Regions from separate parts of the Neobacillus sp. YIM B06451 genome, predicted to be linked through region 1. Evidence: riboswitches for the same ligand, from Rfam matches in the RefSeq annotation. Region 1 holds a riboswitch; each other region holds the start of a gene.
The links. Region 1 has a riboswitch for cyclic di-GMP ahead of RB160_RS09925 (amidase). Riboswitches for the same ligand answer to the same signal wherever they lie in the genome.
Positions count from the first base shown of each region.

Region 2: another riboswitch for cyclic di-GMP. It lies ahead of RB160_RS19530 (hypothetical protein); the one in region 1 lies ahead of RB160_RS09925 (amidase).
Region 3: another riboswitch for cyclic di-GMP. It lies ahead of RB160_RS05760 (ASCH domain-containing protein); the one in region 1 lies ahead of RB160_RS09925 (amidase).
Region 4: another riboswitch for cyclic di-GMP. It lies ahead of RB160_RS11885 (transglutaminase-like domain-containing protein); the one in region 1 lies ahead of RB160_RS09925 (amidase).

Region 1 is NZ_JAVFKJ010000004.1:40,621-42,821, forward strand. Features, by position in the region: gene RB160_RS09915 (amidase) at 1-364, shown strand, start outside; gene RB160_RS09920 (hypothetical protein) at 486-620, shown strand; cyclic di-GMP riboswitch class I at 723-807, shown strand; gene RB160_RS09925 (amidase) at 909-1,706, shown strand; gene RB160_RS09930 (FAD-dependent oxidoreductase) at 2,024-2,201, opposite strand, start outside.
Region 2 is NZ_JAVFKJ010000015.1:18,039-20,239, forward strand. Features, by position in the region: gene RB160_RS19525 (HD domain-containing phosphohydrolase) at 1-342, shown strand, start outside; gene RB160_RS19530 (hypothetical protein) at 440-937, opposite strand; cyclic di-GMP riboswitch class II at 969-1,052, opposite strand; gene RB160_RS19535 (ImmA/IrrE family metallo-endopeptidase) at 1,518-2,201, shown strand, end outside.
Region 3 is NZ_JAVFKJ010000002.1:259,514-261,714, reverse strand. Features, by position in the region: gene RB160_RS05765 (hypothetical protein) at 1-43, opposite strand, end outside; cyclic di-GMP riboswitch class I at 315-399, shown strand; gene RB160_RS05760 (ASCH domain-containing protein) at 740-1,084, shown strand; gene RB160_RS05755 (hypothetical protein) at 1,088-1,528, shown strand; gene RB160_RS05750 (beta-propeller domain-containing protein) at 1,874-2,201, shown strand, end outside.
Region 4 is NZ_JAVFKJ010000005.1:178,382-180,582, reverse strand. Features, by position in the region: gene RB160_RS11895 (LPXTG cell wall anchor domain-containing protein) at 1-139, shown strand, start outside; gene RB160_RS11890 (class D sortase) at 366-1,139, shown strand; cyclic di-GMP riboswitch class I at 1,298-1,389, shown strand; gene RB160_RS11885 (transglutaminase-like domain-containing protein) at 1,405-2,201, shown strand, end outside.

The DNA.
Region 1 (2,201 bases):
ATATGGCCAGGAAGTCCTCATCGGATCGGAGGCTACAAGCGGCGGATTGTATGAGGAAGCCTATATCCGTTCGCTCGAATTCAATGAGTACCATGCGAAAGATAACGGCATCGATTATGTGTTGTATGAGTATCAACTTGATGCGATAGTTTTCCCGCATGATGAAGGGGCGGACCTTTCGGCGCGGGCGGGCTACCCGACGGTTGTCGTGCCCGTCGGCTTCACGGAGGACGGCGAGCCGGTGGGCATTAGTTTCGCAGGGACGGCCTGGAGCGAGCCGGAGCTAATCCAAATTGCGTATGCGTTTGAGCAGGAAACCCATGCCCGGAAACTGCCTAACCTCGAGAAAGACGCTGCACATTGATTTATGATTTTTTAAAAAAACATCCCTTAAAACAATGAAGAAACTGCCACTCTACGATAAGAATAATCCAGTTTCCTTAGTCAAAACTAAACAATATCCTGAATAAGGAGATGTGGTTAGGATGGGTAGAAAGAAGTTGGGAAACCGGAATGCGCAAATCAATAACAATAAAAGTGTAGGCAAAACAAGTTCTGAGCTTGTAAAGTTTACAACCGGCCAGGACAGGCTAATTCGTAATCGGCCGAATGATGATTGATGCTCGATTGAACTTTGGAAGCCACTCCTATTGGGGGTGGCTGTTTTATGTTTATGGTTATATTGGTCTATTCTCCAATGGGCACAAAGGCGCTATACTACATACAGAAAAAGGCAAACCTGCCGAAAGACAGGGACGCAAAGCGATGGGCCTGCCCGGGAAACCGAATGGCTGCCACGCCGCCGGACTTCTTTTTGGATGTCTGGGACAATTCCAAAAAGGAGAGGAAAGAAGTCTATGCGTAAAGCTTTGTTGTGTGCAATTTTATTATGTATGGCGGCGGGGTCAATGGGAAATCAAATTGTAAAGGCTGAGGGGGTGCCGCGGGCAACCTGGCTGTGGGATACATCCCTTATCGAAACTCGGCCTGATGAGGTGCTCGCTTTTCTTAAGGAAAACAACGCAAACCAAGTTTTTTTACAAATCAACCGGGACATCAGCATGAATTCATACAAGCGGTTCATCAGCAAATCCTCAGCTTTAGGAATCAAGATTCATGCGCTTGATGGCGCTCCTGACTGGGTATCCGGGAAAGGCGGCGCGTATTTGAACCAGTTTATGGGGTGGGTTGCTAGTTATCAAGCAGGGGCCGCTCCGGAAGAGAAGTTCTCTGGAATCCATCTCGATTTGGAGCCGTATTTGTACAGTGGCTGGACGTCCAACTACAAAGCCACAGTGCTTGCCTATCAAACCCTTCTTTTAAACGCGAAGGCGCAGTCTGGCCAACTTGGCTTGCCTCTGGGTGCGGATATGCCTTTTTGGTTTGACGAGCATACTTATAACAATAAAATTGGTAAAGGCAATCTCGCCAATTGGGCCATTCAAACGGTTGATTTCCCGACCATCATGGCCTACCGCGACACGGCGCCGGCAATCACCGAAATTATCAGCAACGAAATCCGCATGGCGCAAAATGCGGGGAAAACGCTTATTGTCGGTGTGGAAACAGGCGCAAGTTCGGAGGGTAATTCCATCACATTCCATGAAGAGGGAAAAGCTTATATGGAAGGCGAACTTGCCGCGGTTGATGGCAGCCATGTTTTTGCCATCCATTATCTTGAAAGCTGGATGAATATGAAACCTTAATGTTTTGGGAGAACAGTTGCACCAGAGGGGGTAGCTGTTTTTTTTACACGGGTAATTCGGGAAATAAACAATTTTGAAAATTTAGATAGAGGCGAATCCATGAAATAATGGGTTGAATAATTGGAAAAATGGTCCGAATTCTTTAAAAAATGGGGTGAATAAAAGTCGGTGGCTGCTAATTAACAAGATTGTAAGTGAATTTAACCCGTTCTTTTTGTAAAAAGGTATAGTCCCGGCTGGGAAATTTGGTGATCATTCCATAAATAAAGGGTGCCTAACAAAAATGAGGCAAAGGGTATGTCCTCTGCCTCATTTTTTCATCCTTCCAGCTTTTTAAGGTCTTCGATTGCCGGGCCTTCGACAACTTCTCCGTTATAGGCGAATCGTGAGCCATGGCATGGGCAATCCCATGTCTTTTCGGCGCTGTTCCATTCGCACTCGCATCCAAGATGTGTGCACGTCGTATCAACAAGATACAGCTTCCCGGTTTCGTCC
Region 2 (2,201 bases), on a different contig from region 1:
AAGAAGCACCCGGTTGATGGGGCGGAAATGGTGAAGGACCTCTACTATGAAGATACCCCCACTATAATCGAACAGCATCATGAAAGGCTGAATGGGAGCGGCTATCCCCATGGCCTAAAAGGGGATGATATCCTTTTGGAAGCACGAATCATCGCGGTGAGCGATTCATTTGATGCTATGACCGAGGATCGGGCCTACCGCAAAGCCTATGATATCCAATATGCTGTCAATGAGTTAATCAGCATGGCTGACACCCATTATGACAGGAAAGTCGTTGAGGCGTTTGTTGAGATTTTAAAAGAAGAAGGGCGCCTGGATAACGAAATGCTTAAGGTAAAATGAAAGGAATCAATCGATGGTGATTGATTCCTTTTTTATTTCAGCCAAAGTTTACAGATTAAAGGCTGTATTTCTGTGCCTCCCTAGTTAAAAGCAGTTGTTACTGTAGCAGAACGCCGTTAACATACAAACCGCCTGTTGTGGATACTTCCTCGACGGACGTTACAATATGTCCAGAGTTTCCAGGGTACACATCACCTACAGCAGGGATTTCCGGGTTTTCAATATCTGTTATTTTCATTTCCTTCAAAATAAATCCATTTACCTGTTTTTGATTACGGGCCATATAGTCAATGTCTGCCTTAATAGATTGAGTTTTTTTGTGGGTAACATAATGGGTTTTTTCTCCCCTTGTCCCTTCTCCTGTGGTCCAATATACTTCAACAGCATATACAGTCTCTTCCGCATAAGTAAACTCCAGTTCCTTAGCTATCTTCTGCATTTCTGCATTATTCAATCCCAGAGCGGTTTGAACATCGCCTTTCCCTACAAATCCCGTACCGGTTGCCGAATCGAACGTTACTGCCGCGAATGCGGAACCTGCGAGTACTCCAATTGCCAAAGCCCCTGCTACCAAACCTGATAAAATTTTCTTCATTCTCTTCATCTCCCCTTAGAGTTTAGGTTTGTTTCTAAAGGGCCGGTTACACTATTGGCTCCATATAGCCCAAGTGTCCATGTAAAGGCTATACTTCAACGCTTCCCCTGAGTCGTCCCGATACTATGTACGGAACAAGCAAAAGAAAGATGAGCGGTATTTTCGTTTGCTGAATTCTATATACCGAACATCTTTTATAAGGTTATTATAAATTAAACAATAGTTTAAAACCCAGAATTTCCGGTCGACAATCCCTCCGAAAATCTCGACATGTTTATGGTTAAAACGGGGAAAACTGGACCGCCATGGTTCTTAAAAAAGGACAAAAAAAGAGCACTAACAAGGTTAGCGCTGGCAATGGATCGTGTATACCTAGGAGGAAGAATGTAAAACAAGGGCAACCGCTGCCCTTATTCATTCAAAGTATATAGTAAACGGGAGTTGAAATATACCTTTTTTAATAGACAAATTACGTCAAAAATCGTGGGTATGTAGAAAAATAATGATTAAAAAAACTGTTTTTTTCAAGTAAAATGGAAGGAAGTAGGAAAACTATTACTAGGAAAACAGGTGAACCACCATGAGAAGCGTTATCGGGAAACATGTCAGTCTTGTTTTTCTTATACCCGCGCTGCTTTTAACAAATGCTTTCATAACGATTCCCGCCGAGCTTGAGTGGGACATTTTATTATTTCTCTGTATTATGGTCGTGTTTGATCAGGTTAATTTAAAGGTTTTTTCCGGTTTTGGGTACTCCTTTTTCAATGTCATTTTGTCGCTGATTGTATTTGATCGGTTTTCGATCGTATATGGATTTATTTATCTCCTGGTTGATAGCATAATGTCCATCCTTCTTAAGAAAAGGGGCCGGCTGCAGTCAATCTTATCATTATTGTCGATCTATACCATTATAATCATAGTCTGCAACGAATTGTATAATGGCTATTCCGATATGGATTACCAGGCCCGATATTTAACGTCTTTATTTATGCTATTCCTAAGTGTCCTGCTGAAATATGTATATGTCTATCTTGAAACCGGGGCTGCAACTACAAAGCTTTTCCTGGATCGGTTTGGGCCAATGTTGTTTGAGGTGGGGATAGTTTTCCCAATTCTTGCATTCTATGACCATCTCGAAATTAATCTCGTACTCATTCTTTTCCTATCTTATTACACATTCATTGGGTTCCTGCATAAGAAATTTATCGGAATCAACCAGGCTCATATTGACATAATAACGGAAAAATTTTCAAAAAAATATAAA
Region 3 (2,201 bases), on a different contig from region 1:
CTAGCAGAAATACTGAAACTAAACAAAGTACTAATTTTTTCATCTTGATACCCCCTAAAATAATTCGTATTACTAAATTCCTAGGACAATTATACTAGAAGAATACCAATATTAATATAGATTGTAGGAAAGGTTTGCTAAATATGTTGCTTTTGTGAAATAAGCGACATGAACTAATGGTTGGTATTTATTTATAACGAGGTCTTTTATGAGGGAGTTAAGTAAGCTAGCTTGTGACTTTGCATTACTTGTCAGAAAAAGTCGAATGTATTCCCTTTAATAACCTATCTCGCAGTAGTAAAATTGGACTAAGAATCTGATAAAGGCAAACCTATTGAAAAATTGGGACGCAAAGTCTCAGGTCTAAGGTATTTTTACTATGACGGCTGGATTACCGGGTTTATTCAGTAGAGGAGTGTGTTCTACATGTTTAAGTCCATTGTTTGTTTCCTGCGCAGAAACCATAAATATTCCTACTACACCAGTGAATGTCTGAGATGTGGAAAAAAACGATACAATTAACAAATGTAAACTCGAATAATGGGCTGCCATTATTCTTTTTTTTTGCCCATTCCCGTTCTTACTTCATCATTAAACCATGGGGACGGTTCTTGTGGCTTTTTGGTCAGTAAGCAAACCATGAGAAGGGTACTTTTAGACCAGAATAACCCTCCCTGTGGAACTTTTTTTTCAATATATGCTACATTATAGATTAGCAAAAGGATGGGAGTTTTTTTCAATGAATGAACAGAACAATGCTTTGCCGCCAAAAACGTGTGAGATTGAGCGTCTTATTACAATGGAAAATGACATCAATAAAGTGCTGGAAGGCAAGAAAACGGCTACGCGCCGTAACGGCCGTTATGCGGATGTAGGCGAAATCATGGAGTTAAAAGGAAAGAAATTCGTCGTGGACAATGTCTATTCCCAATCACTGGGAGAATTGACGGATGCAGATGCCGAGCGCGAAGGCTTTGAAAATGTAGAAGCGTACAAGCAGTCGATCCTATCTTATCATCCGGGAATGCCTTGGCTTCCGCAAATGCGCGTCTGGGTGCATGAATTCAGCCCTGTTGAAGAATAAGAAATGGATTTATTGTACCGAATCATTATTTATCTTCACGTCGCAAGCGCGATTGCGTCAATTGGGCCTTTCTTCATTTTGATGCCCATTGTGAAAAAGTTGCCTGATGCTGTGGAGAAAGAACTGGAGGTCTATTTGGCTTTGTTGAAGTCAGTCGTGCGGCTGTCTAAGCACGCCGGCCATGTACTGGTTGGAACAGGAGTGCTGCTCGTCATCCTCGGCCCCTGGACATGGAAAACACCGTGGATTGTCGGAACCCTGGCGCTGCTGTTCGCCTCCCTCTTTTTCCTGGCACGGGCATTCTCGCCAACACTTCGGAAATTTGCCGAAGAAGGTGCAAATAAAATAGCACTTACCGCAAAACTGAAGCGCACCATCTGGACCTACATAATTTTGTTGATGGCAATGCTCTGGTTCATGGTCGTGAAGCCGGATTTGTGGTGAAGATGGGTCATGGGGACGGTTCTCATGGCTTATAGATGCCGGAAGAACTGTTCCGGTAGCTTGCTTAACTCTGCCAGTAGTGTTATTTACAATTGCCCAAACGATTGACGCCCCCTTTAGGCCTGCTGGCGCGGGTCTAAAGGGGGCGTTTTTGAATGGGTAACCTTGTGTATTTTTTGCCTGTCTGTGAAATGTGTGTATGGTGTAGACCATGGGGACGGTTCGGATGGTATATACATGCCAGAAGAACCGTCACCGTGGCACCAGCGGGTCTGACACTTTTTTTCCTAAAGCTATGACACAAGATCGGCACCGCTCCCGTCTAATCTTACAGGAGGGGTAAAAATGAAAAAGTGGATTATTTTCGGCGGGATTTCGCTGCTGTTTATTGCCGGTCTTTCTTACTACTTTTCAACGCAATTCAAGGTGGCAAATGCGTGGGACGGAGAAGGAGAGGCCATTGTAATGGCCAATAAGGTTTGGAGCATTCAGTTTACCGAAAAAGTCGCGAAGGAAAGCCTTCATTCTGATTCAATCTATGTTCTGGATGATCTAGGCAAGAAAATCAAAACAAAACTGTCTCTAAGCGATGATCAAAAAACGATCTATATTGACCCTCCTGGAGACGGGTATCCTCTTGACGCAAGATTTTACACATTAAATTTTAATAAAG
Region 4 (2,201 bases), on a different contig from region 1:
ACCAGGAGGAAATGTAGGCGGATTTGACGGTTCGCTTCCGCAAACTGGTGAGTCCAGTCCGATGCCATACTACTTCATTGGCATGCTGCTTGCGATTGCTGGATTTGGGATACTGCGCGCAGGCAAAGTGCGAAGCTAAATAACATGGGAGGGAGGAGGATAAACTCCTCCCTCTATTTTTAAAGATATGAATGATTAAAATATGTCTAGCTCCAGCGTCCAGCGCCTAGTGTACTTCGGTCCCCTCGCTACGATAAGTCAACATCGATTCACTTACGTTCATCGTGTTTCCTTTATCTCCATCGGGGCCCTCCAGTCCATACGGCGCTAAACGGACGCTTACGCTTTTCTATAAGGAGTTGCAAATGAAAAAGACGGCTGCAATTTTACTGATTTTAATAGGGTGCGGATTTCTCTTGTTTCCGGTGTCCAGCAGAATGTACAGTGAATATATGCAGGAAAAACTTCTTAAGGAATGGGAGCCTTCAGGCCAAGCTTCGGCAGCTGCTGGGAGTTCCGCTGCTGAACATTATCGTGGCCTTGATGAAGTTTTTTCAGCGGGACAAGATTTTGGCGTAGTTTCTTCAGCAGGCTCGGATGATGAATCAGAAGAACAAGAAACCGGGAAAAAGAGTGAGCCGCAACAGGAAGGCCAAAATGGAACCACGGTTCAATCCTTAAATAAAACATTGCCAACCCAAAATACTTCCTCCGGGAAAAAGAAACAGCAAGCATCTTCTCAGGTTATGGCTGTTTTGCAAATCAAAAAAATCGGTTTAAAAATACCAGTCCTTGAGGGAGCTACCATGAAGAACATGAAAAAAGGGGCAGGCCTCATAACAGGGACAGCACTGCCAGGCCAACCGGGAAATAGCGCGATTGCGGCACACCGAAGCCGCGGGTACGGGCATATGTTCAACAGGCTGAATGAAATGGTGAAAGGCGATACGATTGTCATTAAAGACAAAAACAAGACGTATACCTACAAGGTATATAAAATAAAGGTTGTTAAGCCGACAGATACTTCGGTTCTAAATGCAATCCCGCAAAAGCGGATTCTTACCCTCGTTACTTGCACCCCCATTAAAACAGCTACCCACAGGCTGATCGTCCAGGCGGAATTAATAGAAAGCAAGTAATGCCACCCTTTTTCAACAAGGTGGCATTTTTCTGTTTTTCACCTACTTTTCGGTTGTTGGGTTACAATTCCTGACAAATTCTTGAACTTTTTAAAAAACATGTAGAAAATTTTGTAAGTTTGAACTATACTACTACTATATTAATAGTAAAAACTTTTCAACGACAACGGCAAACCTATTGAAAAATAGGGACGCAAAGCCATAGGGCCTCAGTCTTTTCCATGAAAAGAGTGGCAGCCTGGCTACCGAAAGGAGAGTTATTTTTTTGCGTAAAATTTTTGTGTGCCTTTGTTTTATAGTACTTTTAATCCCCGCATATTCAATTTCCGCTCCGTCTGAAAAGGCTACAGCCAATGCGGTGGCACAGCCGGTTGATACAAGCTTGATTGCAAGTGGGGTAATCGGAGTCAAGTATAGCAGCCAGGTAGGGAAAAGGGTAAAGGTTGCGATTGAGAAATCCGGGAACGTCTATTATTATGACCTTCCAAACGATGGTACTATCAATTATCTTCCCCTTCAAATGAAAAATGGCAGCTACAATGTCAGTGTCTACGAGCAGATTAAAGGAACCAGCTACCTTCCTGTCCATCAAACTGCCGTACAGCTGTCGCTCGAGGATCTCAACCAGGTTTACCTGCAATCCGTCCAAAACGTTCACTGGAATAAATCAATGAAGCCGATTAAAAAGGCAGCTGAGTTGACTTCGAAACTTAAGAGAAACGAAGATAAGGTAAAAGCCATTCATAGCTATATTGTAAAAAATGTAAAATATGATTCTCAAAAACTTAAAACGGTCCAGCCCGGATACATTCCAAGTATCGAAGCTACATTCGAGGAGAATAAAGGAATCTGCTATGATTATTCCTCCTTATTTGCCGCCATGCTTAGAAGCCAAGGCATTCCCGCAAAAGTTGCAATGGGATATACGCCTGGGGTCAAGGGATACCATGCCTGGAATGAAGTCTATATAAAGGAATTGAATAAATGGGTGGTTATCGATACAACGGTCGATGCCAGCTCAAAAAAAGCGTCGCCCATTTATAAAAAGAATTCCCTGTATAG